DNA from 3 places in the Streptomyces canus genome. Region 1 is predicted to be linked to each of the others. Evidence: riboswitches for the same ligand, from Rfam matches in the RefSeq annotation. Region 1 holds a riboswitch; each other region holds the start of a gene.
What was found. Region 1 has a riboswitch for cobalamin ahead of OG841_RS16270 (ribonucleoside-diphosphate reductase subunit alpha). Riboswitches for the same ligand answer to the same signal wherever they lie in the genome.
Positions count from the first base shown of each region.

Region 2: linked by a shared signal. The riboswitch ahead of OG841_RS35930 (cobalamin biosynthesis protein) and the one ahead of OG841_RS16270 (ribonucleoside-diphosphate reductase subunit alpha) in region 1 are both predicted to bind cobalamin.
Region 3: linked by a shared signal. The riboswitch ahead of OG841_RS22770 (HoxN/HupN/NixA family nickel/cobalt transporter) and the one ahead of OG841_RS16270 (ribonucleoside-diphosphate reductase subunit alpha) in region 1 are both predicted to bind cobalamin.

Region 1 covers NZ_CP107989.1:3,658,367-3,662,706, reverse strand. The annotation lists gene OG841_RS16275 (ribonucleotide-diphosphate reductase subunit beta) at 1-241, opposite strand, end outside; gene OG841_RS16270 (ribonucleoside-diphosphate reductase subunit alpha) at 241-2,613, opposite strand; cobalamin riboswitch at 2,738-2,866, opposite strand; gene OG841_RS16265 (GNAT family N-acetyltransferase) at 2,919-3,416, opposite strand; gene mctP (monocarboxylate uptake permease MctP) at 3,490-4,340, opposite strand, start outside.
Region 2 covers NZ_CP107989.1:7,874,576-7,878,915, forward strand. The annotation lists gene OG841_RS35925 (cobyric acid synthase) at 1-770, opposite strand, end outside; gene OG841_RS35930 (cobalamin biosynthesis protein) at 767-1,708, opposite strand; cobalamin riboswitch at 1,810-1,949, opposite strand; gene OG841_RS35935 (hypothetical protein) at 2,100-2,321, opposite strand; gene OG841_RS35940 (inorganic phosphate transporter) at 2,348-3,586, opposite strand; gene OG841_RS35945 (class II aldolase/adducin family protein) at 4,007-4,340, shown strand, end outside.
Region 3 covers NZ_CP107989.1:5,007,983-5,012,322, forward strand. The annotation lists gene OG841_RS22750 (RNA polymerase sigma factor) at 1-392, shown strand, start outside; gene OG841_RS22755 (Asp23/Gls24 family envelope stress response protein) at 389-1,033, shown strand; gene OG841_RS22760 (hypothetical protein) at 1,030-1,398, shown strand; gene OG841_RS22765 (ArsR/SmtB family transcription factor) at 1,515-1,862, opposite strand; cobalamin riboswitch at 1,944-2,149, shown strand; gene OG841_RS22770 (HoxN/HupN/NixA family nickel/cobalt transporter) at 2,179-3,273, shown strand; gene OG841_RS22775 (nucleoside hydrolase) at 3,287-4,249, opposite strand; gene thrS (threonine--tRNA ligase) at 4,301-4,340, opposite strand, start outside.

The sequences.
Region 1 (4,340 bases):
GCACCAGGTTGTTCGCGACGATCGAGTCGCCGGTCGCGAAGAAGGCCACGAGGCGGCCGATGAGGTGCTGTTCGGCGGGGCTGAGCTTCGCCAGGTCGGAGACGTCCGAGTGGAGGTCGACCTCCTCGACGGTCCAGGTGTTCTTGATGGCGTCCCGGTAGCGCTCGTAGAAGTCGGGGTAGCGCATGGGGCGCAGCGTCAGCTCGAAGCCGGGGTCGAGCAGGTTCTGGTTGCTGGGCATTACTGGCAGGCCTCGCAGGACTCGGGGTTCTCAAGGGAGCAGGCGACCGCGTCTTCGGGGGCCGGCTGCTGGACGGGGACCGTCGCCTGTGCGGCGCGGGCGATACGGGTCGCCGGGCGCGAGCGCAGGTAGTACGTCGTCTTCAGCCCGGACTTCCAGGCGTACGCGTACATCGAGGAGAGCTTGCCGATGGTCGGCGTCTCCAGGAAGAGGTTCAGGGACTGGGACTGGTCGAGGAACGGGGTCCGTGCCGCGGCCATGTCGATCAGACCGCGCTGCGGGATCTCCCACGCCGTGCGGTACAACGCCCGTACGTCCTCCGGGATCCACGCGAAACCCTGCACCGAGCCGTTCGCGTCCCGCAGCGCCTCACGGGTGCGGGCGTCCCAGACGCCGAGCTTCTTCAACTCGGCCACCAGATACGAGTTGACCTGGAGGAACTCCCCGGACAGCGTCTCGCGCTTGAACAGGTTGGAGACCTGCGGCTCGATGCACTCGTACACACCGGCGATCGACGCGATGGTGGCGGTGGGCGCGATGGCGAGGAGCAGGGAGTTGCGCAGTCCGGTGACGGCGATACGGTCGCGCAGGGCCGCCCACCGCTCGGGCCAGGTGAGGTCGACACCGTAGTGGTCGGGGTGCAGGACGCCCTGGGCGGTACGGGTCTTCTCCCAGGCCGGCAGCGGACCGCCGCGCTCGGCGAGGTCGGCGGAGGCCTCGTAGGCGGCGAGCATGACGCGCTCGGCGATCCGGGTGGAGAGTTCCTTCGCCTCGGGGGAGTCGAAGGGCAGCCGCAGCTTGAAGAAGACGTCCTGGAGACCCATCGCGCCGAGGCCCACGGGGCGCCACTTGGCGTTGGACCGCCCGGCCTGCTCGGTCGGGTAGAAGTTGATGTCGACGACCCGGTCGAGGAAGGTCACGGCGGTGCGGACGGTGGCGTCCAGCCGCTCCCAGTCGATGTCACCGGTCGCCGTGTCGACGAACGCGCCGAGGTTCACGGACCCCAGGTTGCACACCGCCGTCTCCCCGTCGTCCGTGACCTCCAGGATCTCCGTGCAGAGGTTGGAGGAGTGGACGACATGGCCCGGGGTGGCCGTCTGGTTGGCCGTGCGGTTGGCGGCGTCCTTGAAGGTCATCCAGCCGTTGCCGGTCTGCGCGAGGGTGCGCATCATGCGGCCGTAGAGGTCACGCGCGGGGATCGTCTTCTTCGCGAGCCCCGCGGCCTCGGCCTTCCGGTACGCGGCGTCGAACTCCTCGCCCCACAGGTCGACCAGCTCGGGCACGTCGGCGGGGGAGAAGAGGGACCACTCGGCGTCCGTGTTCACCCGGCGCATGAACTCGTCCGGGACCCAGTGCGCGAGGTTCAGGTTGTGCGTACGACGGGCGTCCTCACCGGTGTTGTCCCTGAGCTCCAGGAACTCCTCGATGTCGGAGTGCCAGGTCTCCAGGTAGACCGCGGCCGCCCCCTTGCGCCGGCCTCCTTGGTTCACGGCGGCGACCGAGGCGTCCAGCGTCTTCAGGAACGGGACGATGCCGTTGGAGTGTCCGTTGGTGCCGCGGATCAGCGAACCGCGGCTGCGGATACGGGAGTACGACAGGCCGATGCCGCCGGCGTGCTTCGAGAGGTTGGCGACCTGGTGGTAGCGGTCGTAGATGGAGTCGAGCTCGTCCTTCGGGGAGTCGAGGAGGTAGCAGGACGACATCTGGGGGTGCCGGGTGCCGGAGTTGAAGAGGGTGGGGGAGGAGGGGAGGTAGTCGAGGCGGCTCATGAGCGCGTAGAGCGCGGCGACCTCGTCCAGCGCCCTGACCGTGTCGTCCTCGGCGAGTCCGGACGCCACCCGGAGCAGGAAGTGCTGGGGTGTCTCGATCACCTTGCGGGTGAGGGGGTGCCTGAGGAGGTACCGGCTGTGGAGGGTGCGGAGGCCGAAGTAGCCGAAGCGGTCGTCGGCGTCGGTGTCGACCAGGGCGTCGAGCCGCTCGGCGTGGACCCGCACGAACTCGGCGGTGCGGTCGGCGATGAGGCCCTCGCGGTGTCCGACGGCGACCGATCCGGTGAACGAGGTGACGCCCTGCGAGGCGGCCTCCGCGGCGATGCTGATGGTCAGCAGCCGGGCCGCCAGCCTGCTGTACGCGGGGTCCTCGGAGATGAGGCCGGCCGCCGCCTCGGTGGCCAGCTCGCGCAGCTCCACGGCCATTTCGGGGGAGGCCGCACGCGAGGACCGACCGCGCAGCGCGGCGGCGGCGACCCTGCCGGGGTCGGCGTCGGGGAGGTCGGCGGTCAGCTCCGTCAGGGTCCGCAGCAACGCGGTTCCAGGACCGTCCTCGTCCACAAAGGTGGTCGCTGAAGCCGGTTCGGCTGGCGCGATGGTCACGTGGGGCTCTCCCTCGCTGGGCACGGGGCCTTGCGGAGGGCAGGGGGCAGCACACGAGCGCACACGGCGTCGCGTCCACCGGCCCATTCCACGAGGCCCGGACGTCAGGACACCCGGGCCGTATGGCTCGGGCGTGCTGTCGGCAGGTCCTCGGACTGACTCTCATATGTGCTCAAGCACACATGAGTACACCGTTGCGGGACAGTTCCGGATTCACACCGGATTCCCCTGCGGCGACAGCGAGCATGAGCATACATCTTGTGCCGGGTGAGGAAAGCAGGCCCATATGTTGTGTCGCGGTGACTTCAAAGCGTCAACTCGTAGGTGAGAAGCGTGAAGTCGTCGCCGGGTATCGGTTTCCAGTCGCGCTCGGGGGCGCGGGTGAAGCCGAGGCGTTCGTAGATGCGGTGGGCGGTGTGCATCGTGGGCTGGGTGCACAGGACGACGCCGGTGGCCACGCCGCTCGCGCGGTCGACGCAGGCCTGTACGAGGGCATGCCCCATGCCTCTGCCCCGGGCCGCGTGCGCCACCGCGAGCATGCGGATCTCCGCCTCTCCGGGGCGGGCGAGGTCGGCCAGAGGGCCCCCGGAGGGGACGAAGGTGACCCCGCCGAGGATGTCGTCGTTCTCCGTGGCCACCAGGACGTCCGCGGCGGATGCCCGCTTGGCCACGTCCTTGAGTTCTTCGAGGTACCAGTCGCTCTGACCGAACAGGAGAAGGCCGTCCTGGAGGTAGGCCTGGGCGGTGATCTCACCGAGGGGCTCGTAGTCGGCGGGTACCGCGGGGCGGATCAGGATGTCCATGCGGGTGAGTGTGCCCGACGGGTACGACAACGGGCCGCCGGAGAAGAACTCCGACGGCCCGTGCGCACCGTGACTAGTGGGTCGTACCCGCGGTCGCCGGCGGAAGCTCCACCTGGACCCCGGGGTCGCCCGCGTCCGCCGTGTAGTCCTCCGGGCTGGTCTCGTCCACGCCGTCGGGGACCTTGGCCGCCTTCAGGGCGAAGGTCAGGACCACCGTCACGACGACGTTGAGCACGAACGCCGTCAGGCCGATGTAGCCGATCTCGCCGATGCCCGGGATCTCCTTCGCCGAGCCGCCGAAGTGCTTCTGGGTCGGGGAGGCGACGCCATACGCGGCGACCGTGCCGTAGATCATGCCGACCGCCCAGCCGGCGAGCAGGGCCCAGCGGTGGAACCAGCGGGTGAAGAGGCCGCCGACCAGGGCCGGGAAGGTCTGGAGGATCCAGATGCCGCCCAGGAGCTGGAAGTTGATGGCGACCGTCTTGTCCATCGTGAGGACGAAGACCAGCGCGCCCACCTTCACCAGGAGCGAGACCAGCTTGGAGACCTTGGTCTCCTGCGCGGGTGTGGCGTCCGGCTTGATGAAGTCCTTGTAGATGTTGCGGGTGAACAGGTTCGCGGCCGCGATCGACATGATGGCCGCGGGCACGAGCGCGCCGATGCCGATCGCCGCGAAGGCCACGCCCGCGAACCAGTCCGGGAACATGTCCTCGAAGAGCTGCGGGATCGCCAACTGCGGGTTGGTGACCTTGACTCCGGCCGCGATCGCCATGAAGCCGAGCAGCGCGAGCAGGCCCAGCATCAGTGAGTACAGCGGCAGGATCGTGGTGTTGCGGCGGATCACCTCCCGGCTGCGGGAGGAGAGCGTCGCGGTGATCGAGTGCGGGTACATGAAGAGCGCGAGTGCGGAGCCCAGTGCCAGCG
Region 2 (4,340 bases), 4.2 Mb from region 1:
ACCGGAGGGCTCACCGCGGACTCCCGGACCGTCCCCCGCAGGGACACCCGCAGCCCGTCCTCCTCGTCGATCCCGAGCCCGTGCCGGAAGGGCAGAACGCCGTAGGTGTGGCGTCCGGTGAGCCCGTGGAGCATGTCCAGTCCCGGCTCCAACAGCGAGACATCCCCCCGGAACTTGTTGACGAGGAACCCGGCGACGAGCGCCTGGTCCTCGGGGGAGAGCAGCGCGACGGTCCCGAAGAAGGAGGCGAAGACGCCCCCGCGGTCGATGTCGCCCACGACCAGCACGGGCAGCCCGGCGTTCCGGGCGATCCCCATGTTGACGATGTCGGTACGCCGCAGGTTGATCTCGGCCGGGCTGCCGGCCCCCTCACAGATCACCGCGTCATACGTGCCCCGCAACTCGCCGAGACAGTCGAGCACCGTCCCGAGAAGCTGCTGCTGCCGCCCCCCGTGATAGCCGCGTGCGCTCAACTCCCCGACGGGCTTCCCGAGCAGCACGACCTGACTGCTCTGCTCACCACCGGGCTTGAGCAGCACGGGATTCATCAGCGCGGTCGGCTCGATGCGGCAGGCCTGCGCCTGCATGGCCTGCGCCCGGCCGATCTCGGCGCCCTCGCGGGTGACGAACGAGTTGAGGGACATGTTCTGCGCCTTGAACGGCGCGACCTTCACCCCCTGCCGCACCAGCCACCGGCAGATCCCGGCGGTGACGACACTCTTGCCGGCGTCCGAGGTGGTTCCGGCGACGAGAAGACCCCCGCCACTCATGCCGTACGCCCCTTCACGAAGGCCCGCGCGGCGACACCGACGCCCAGCGCGAGCAGCCCGACGCGCCGTGACAGCCGTACGGCGCGCTCGATGTCGTACGTGGCGACGGCGCGCCCTTGCCGATGCAGCACTGGCCGATGCTCGACCCGCCCCGCGTACGAGAGCGTCCCCCCGAGCCGGACACCCAGCGCCCCCGCGAACGAGGCTTCCACGGGCCCGGCGTTGGGGCTCGGGTGCTTGGGCGCGTCCTCCCGCCAGGCCCGCACGGCACCCCGCGGACTGTCACCGGCCAGGGCGGCGAGTACGGCGGTCAGCCGCGCTCCCGGCCACCCGGCGAGGTCGTCGAGCCGGGCGGAAGCCCACCCGAAGCGGCGGTAGGTGACGGACCTGTGCCCCACCATGGCGTCGAGCGTGTTCACGGCCCGGAACCCGAGCAGCCCCGGCACCCCGGCGACGGCCCCCCACACAAGCGCCCCCACGACGGCATCGGAGGTGTTCTCGGCGACGGACTCCACGACGGCCCGCGCGATCCCGTCGGCATCGAGCGCCTGAGGATCGCGCCCACACAGATGCGGCAGCCGCTCCCGGGCCGCCTCGACGTCTCCGGCCTCCAGCGCCCGCCCGATGACCCGGGCCTCCCGCACGAGTGAAGTCCCGCCCACGACGGCCCAGGTGGCGGCGGCGGTGAGGGTGACGGAAGCGGTACGGGACGGACGTACGACGTTCTCCGCGACGGCACCGAGGCCCACGGCACCGCCCACACACACGGCGGTGTGCAGTGCACCCCACCCCCGGTGGTCCCGCCACAACACCCGCTCCACGGCGCCCGCGGCCCGTCCGAACGCGGCGACCGGATGCCCCCGACGGGGGTCACCGAGCAGAAGGTCGCCGATCAGACCGGCGGCGGCGCCGTACGCGAAGACGCGATCGGCACGCACCGGCTCAGCCGATCGCGGGGTCGTTCAAGTGCCTGGTACCGCAGGTGGATCGGCAGGCGAGCATCGCGTCATGTCCTCACTCAGGGTGTCCACGCCCTGGTTCGACGAGTCCGGCGGCGAGAGTTCCTGGCTCCCGGGGCTACCTACCCCGGTGACAGTGGCGGGACCGCGCCGGATTCGCACCGGCTTCCTCTTCTGCCGCCGTATATGGCTCCGGCAGTCCACCACGGCCCTTCGAGAGCCGTCAACTTGCTTCTGACCTGCGGCGGGGGAGTGTGCACAACCCCACATCGCCGGTCCGGCGGGACAGCGGACCGGAGGCGAAAGAACGGCCGGGAGGGTACGGAACGTTGAGTTCCGTACCCTCCCGGCCGTCGAGGGACCGGTGCCGTCAGGCCACGATCAGATAGATCCCGTACGCCACGGCCGCCGCGCACGCCGCGAAGCAGGCGTAGGCGCCGGTGACCGCGAGGGCGGCCGAGTCGCCCTGGGCGGTGGCCCGTTCCTGGCGGGACAGGCCCATGATGCCGAGGGTGAACAGGGCCACGAGGCCCACGGTGACGACGAGGCTGACGCCGAAGACGGAGCCGAGTGCTTCCCAGTCGATCTTCATGGTGAGGCTTCCTTAGTACTGCGGGCTCAGACGGCGGCCGGCGGGGCGGCCGGTTCCGTCGTGGCGGGCGGGGCCGGGATCGTGGCGGTGAGGGCCTCGGTCACCGTGCCCGCGGGCGGCGGGGTCACGGCGGCGATCGCCGTGGTCACCACGCCGGCCGGCTCGTCGGTGTGGTTGACGTTGGACGCGTCCACGACCTCGCGCCGCGAGATCTTCCAGATCGCCGCGCTGGAGGCGACGAGGAAGACCGCCACGACCGCCGTACCCCAGTCGCCGAGGTCCGTGACCGACTCCGCCAGGGCGCCCACCAGGGCCGCCGCCGGGAGCGTCAGGCCCCAGGCGACGAACATGCGGGTGGCCGTGGACCAGCGGACGACGCCGCCCTTGCGGCCGAGGCCGGCGCCCATCACCGAACCGGAGACGGAGTGCGTGGTGGAGAGGGAGAAGCCGAGGTGGGACGAGGCCAGGATGACGGTGGCCGCGCTGGTCTGGGCGGCGAAGCCCTGCTGCGGCTGGAGGTCGGTCAGGCCCTTGCCCATGGTGCGGATGATGCGCCAGCCGCCGAGGTAGGTGCCGAGCGCGATGGCGAGGCCCGCCGAGAGGATGACCCAGGTGGGCGGGTCCGAGTCGGGTGCGACGACACCGCCGGCGACCAGGGCGAGGGTGATGATGCCCATCGTCTTCTGCGCGTCGTTGGTGCCGTGGGCCAGCGAGACCAGACCGGCCGAGGCGATCTGGCCGGTGCGGTAGCCCTTCGCGGCGGCCTTGCCGTCGGCCTTCTTGCCCAGGCTGTAGGAGAGCCGGGTGGCCAGCATGGCGGCGATGCCCGCGACGATCGGCGCCGCGATCGCCGGGATCAGGACCTTGGTGATGAGCGCGTCACCGTGGACCGCGCCCATGCCCGCCGAGGCGATGGTGGCGCCGATCAGCCCGCCCATGAGGGCGTGCGAGGAACTGGAGGGCAGGCCCACCAGCCAGGTCAGCAGGTTCCAGAGGATCGCGCCGACCAGGGCGGCGAAGATGACCTCGGGACGGATGCCGGTCTCGTCGACGAGACCCTTGGAGATCGTGTTGGCGACCTCCACCGAGAGGAAAGCGCCCACAAGGTTGAGCACGGCGGACATGGCCACCGCGACCTTGGGCTTGAGTGCACCGGTCGAGATGGTGGTGGCCATCGCGTTGGCGGTGTCGTGAAAACCGTTCGTGAAATCGAACGCGAGTGCGGTTACCACCACAATCGCGAGGATCAGCGAGAAGTTTTCCATTTACCCAGGCAATCGTTCGAGGTCATTGGCCTGTTGAAGGTAAGTAACCTGGATGAACGGAAGGTGAACTGAGGCGGGCCGCACGGTGACCGTAATCTTCTGCTACGGCTTTGCTCGACCTCGCGGCCCCCGCGCGGCCCGTGCGCCCCACGGCTATGCCCCCGAACGAACCCCCTCGGCTGATGCGCCGACCCGTTTGAAGAGATTCCGGTCACCCGCCGAGTTGGAGCGGGCCATCCACGGACGTAGACGAACTCGGCACCCGTGGTCCTGGCCTTCTGCCCGTTGACGTTCTTCTGGTGCGGCGAGATGGGCAGGCTTGCGATCACGGGCCAGGTGTCCCCCGGAATGGCGTCGGATCTGTGCCCTACAGGGCCCCGGCCCGAGGCGAACCGGCGCCACGGCTGGCAGGATCGCGGCATGGCTGAGGAACAGCGGGATCCACGGGACGTACGGCGTGTCGGTGCCGAGGAGGCGGACGCCTGGGGGGAGTTGGTCGACACGGCCCGCCGGACGGTGTCCGACGGACTGGTCGTCGGAACCTCCGGCAACGTCTCGGTGCGCGTCGCGGACACGGTCCTGGTCACGCCCTCTGGCGTCCCCTACGACCGCCTCACGCCGGACGACGTCACGGGCGTCGACCTCGACGGCCGACAGGTCCTCGGCAGGCTGGTCCCGACGAGCGAACTCCCCATGCATCTGGCCGTCTACCGCAGCACCGACGCCCGCGCGGTCGTCCACACCCACGCCGTGC
Region 3 (4,340 bases), 1.3 Mb from region 1:
ACGCCTTCCTCAGCGCCTGGCGCAGGCTTCCCGAGTTCCAGGGGCGCGCCGCCTTCGGCACCTGGATGTACCGGATCGTCACCAACCGCTGCCTGAACGTCCTGCGGGCCCGCAGACCCGTGGCCCCGCTGGAGGCGGCGGGCGAGGTTCCCGCGGCCGAACACACCGTCTCCCCGGCCCGTATCACCGAGGGCCGCGACGCGGTGCGCGAACTGCGGGACGCGCTGGACCTGTTGTCGGCGGAACAGCGCGCCTGCTGGGTCCTGCGGGAACTGGACGGCCGGTCCTACGAGTTCGTCGCGGACGCGGTCGGCATCAGCCAGGAGGCCGTCCGCGCCCGTGTCTTCCGCGCACGCCGTTGTCTGACACAAGCACTGGGGGCCTGGCGATGACCGTCCACACCGACCCGCCGAACCGGGCGTCCGGCCACGGCGCCGACGACGAAGTCCTGCCGTGTGGACGGCTGTTGTCGAGAACCTGGGAGGACTGGGAGCAACGGCCCGACGACGCGCACCTGCGGTCCTGCCCGTACTGCCGGGACGCCGTGCGCGAACTCGACCGGCTGGAGTCCGCCGTGCGCGACCTGCGCACGGAGGGGGTGGGCGGCTCCTTGTACGACGCCGAGCCGCTGACCCGGCGGATCATGGACGTGGTCCGTATGGAACTGCGTCCCGGCCGTCCCCTGCCCCTCGGCGAGCCCGCCGAGGACCTGTGGATCATGGAGGCGGTCGCGGCCCGCACCCTGCGTGCGGCGGCCGAGACGGTCGCCGGCGTCCGGGCCGGATCCTGCCGTCTCCTCGATGCCGGTACGGACGACGCCGGTACGGACGGCGTCGTCGAAGGGGTCGGCGTCCGCCTCGACATCCACGCCCCGGACGGCGCCCCGCTGCCGGAACTCGCCGCACAGGTGCGGGAACGGGTGTGGGAGGCCGCCGACCGTGAGCTGGGTCTGGTCGTCGCGGTGGTGGACATCCGTGTCACCGACCTGGTCCCCGCGGGAACCGAGCACGGTCAGGAGGGCCGTACACGATGACCTTCGACACTGCGGACACCGCGGATCCCGCGCACGCGGCCCTCGTGGAGCAGGCCGCCGCGGCCGCGGCGGGCGTGAGCGGCGTGGCCTTCCTCCGGCCGGGCCTGGCCGACCGGCTGCGCTCCGTCCGGCACCGGGCCACGAACGGCAACAACAGCAACAGCGGAAGGCCCGCCGGGGTGCGGATGACCCGCCCGGACGCCGACAGCCCCTGGCACGTGGAGATCCATGTCGTCGCCCTCCGGGAGGCCAGGACGGTGGACGTGGCCCGCGCCGTGCGGGTCACCGTCGCACGCCGGCTGGGGGCCCTGTCGCCCCCGCAGCCCGCGCCGCGGATCACCGTGACGGTCACGGGCCTCGTCTGAGCACCCGGTGGCGGTTTCGACGGTGACGCCCCTGCCCGCCGCGCCGTCGACACCCCTGCCACTGCTGTGACCCAGGTCTCACCAGGCGGCCCTGCTGTCTCCGTACCTCCACCGGCTCAGGACACCTGCGCCAACAGCACCCGCACCGCCTCGTCCACCACCCGGTACCGCACCACGCGCCCCTCCTTCTCCCCCGCCACCACCCCGGCCGCCCGCAGCAGCCGTAGCGCCTGCGACACGGCGGGGTCGTTCATTCCCGTCGCGATCGCGAGGTCGGAGACCGCCAGCGGGCCGGTCCGGTGCAGGGCGAGCAGGAGGGAGAGGCGGTTCGGGTCGGCCAGGAGGGCGAAGCGGTCGGACCAGGTGCGGACGTGTCCCGGGTCGCCGATCGCGGCGATGGCGTCGCACACCCGGTGTCCGTCGATGGTGCGGCGGTCGGCTCGGTCGGCCGGGACGAGGTGCATGGGCCACATCCTCGCAGGCAGCCTTGTGTGATCTTCCATACCTGCGCAGGTGTGCAGCTATGCAGGAGACCCCGCCCCCGCCTACGGTGGGCGGGCCGTGGTGCTCGGGAAGCCGGTGACGACCCCTCAAAGGTCCATGCCGGTGCGGCCCTCGCCACTGTGATCGGGGAGTTTCCCTCCCACGTCCCTCGCGGGACAGCCACTGGCCGTCACCATCGGGCCGGGAAGGCGGGCAGGGAAACGCACGACCCGTAAGCCAGGAGACCGGCCACGGCAGCTCACGCGTTCATCCACGAGGTGCTGGAGTGACCACCGTATGACCGATCCTGCGCTGCCCGAGACCGCCGCCGCCTCCTTCCGCTGGCGACGCGAGGACACCGTCAAGACGGTCGGTCTGATGGCCGCGATAGCCGCTCTGCACGTCGTCGCCTTCGGCATCCTCTTTCTGCTGGTCGTCCCGGAGCACTACGAGGTGGGCGACAAGGCCTTCGGCATCGGACTCGGCATCACCGCCTACACCCTCGGTATGCGGCACGCCTTCGACGCCGACCACATCGCCGCGATCGACAACACCACGCGCAAGCTGATGGCGGACGGCAAGCGGCCGGTGTCCGGGGGGTTCTGGTTCGCGCTCGGGCACTCCAGTGTCGTGGTCGTGCTCGCCGCGCTGATCGCCGGCGGCACCCAGCTGGCCGGCAAGGTCATGAACGAGGGGTCACGCACCCACCAGGTGCTCGGATTTCTCGGTACGACGGTCTCCGGGTCGTTCCTCTATCTCATCGCCGCTCTCAACCTGGTCGCCCTGATGGGCATCCTGAAGGTCTTCCGGGCGATGCGGGAGGGGACGTACGACGAGAAGCAGCTGGAGCAGCATCTCGACTCGCGCGGCTTCATGAACCGGATTCTCGGGCGGCTCACCAAGTCCATCACCCGGCCGGGGCAGATGTATCCGCTGGGCTTCCTGTTCGGGCTCGGCTTCGACACGGCCACGGAAGTGACCCTGATGGTGATGGCCGGGTCGGGCGCGGCCGCGGGTCTTCCCTGGTACGCCATCCTCTGTCTGCCGCTGCTCTTCGCCGCCGGCATGAGCCTGTTCGACACCCTCGACGGCACGTTCATGAACTTCGCCTACCAGTGGGCCTTCTCCAACCCCGTCCGCAAGGTCTTCTACAACCTCGCCATCACCGGGCTGTCCATCGCGGTCGCCTTCTTCATCGGCACGATCGAGCTCGTCGGCGTCCTGCACGACAAGTTCGACCTCACCGACGCCCTCACCACCTGGATCGCCGACATCGATCTCGACAACGTCGGTTACGTCATCGTCGGCCTGTTCGTGGTGGTGTGGGCGGCGGCGATCGCCTACTGGCGGCTCGCGAAGGTGGAGCAGCGGTGGGGCGTCAGCAGTTCTTGAGGGACCCGGGTGGTCAGGCCCCCTCCACCGCCGTCAGCCACAGCTTCACGTACCGCTCCACGTCGACGCCCAACCCCACGTCCACGAGGGTCACTTCACGTTCGCCCTCGTGGATCTCGGACTCGCCGGGACGGCGGCGGCGGTCGACGACGGTCTGGCCGCGGGTCGGGCCCGGGGCCAGGCTCACCTCCACCGGCAGGAGTTCGGTGGTCAGGCCGTCCGGGTCGACGACCGCGCAGACCGCGCCCGCGTCGCCGAGGCCGCCGGTGGGGGTGGGATCGCCGGTAGCGGCCGGGTCGCGGTGGGCGAGGAGTTCCCCGGCCATGCGAAGGGACGGCTCCGAACTAGCCCGCAGCCGCTCGACGTCGGCGGCGGGGACGACGACCCGCTCGAACACGTCCAAGCCGTACATCGTGATCGGCACCCCAGCGGTGAGCAGCACGGCGGCCGCCTCGGGATCGTGCCAGACGTTGAACTCCGCGACGGGCGTGGCGTTCCCGGTCGCCACCGCGCCGCCCATGAACACGATCCGCTCGATGTTCCGCACCACGTCCGGGTGCGTACGAAGGAGCAGCGCGATGTTGGTGAGCGGCGCGGTCGGGATCAGCGTGACCGGGCGGGGCGAGGCGAGGATCTCCCGCCTGAGCAGGGTCACCGCGTCCACGTCCACCGCCACCCGGGTCGGCGCGGGCAGCCCCAGGTCACCCATGCCGTCGAGGCCGTGCACGTGCTGCGCGGTGCGCACGGGCTCGATCAGCGGCCGTGCGGCACCCCGGGCGACGGGGATGTCCCCGGCCCCGGCCTGCTCCAGGACGGTCAGCGTGTTGCGGACGACGCCGTCGACGTCGGTGTTCCCGGCGACACAGGTGACCGCGCGCAGGTCGATGCCCGGATGCCGTACGGCGAACAACAGGGCCAGGGCGTCGTCGACGCCGGTGTCGCAGTCGATGATCACCGGGATGGGCTGACCGGTCACGGCGGGGGTCCTTTCGTCACTGGCGTACGTCACTGGCGTACGGAACCGACCTTACGCAGCCGCCCAGAGTTCGGTCCCGCGATCACCGGCC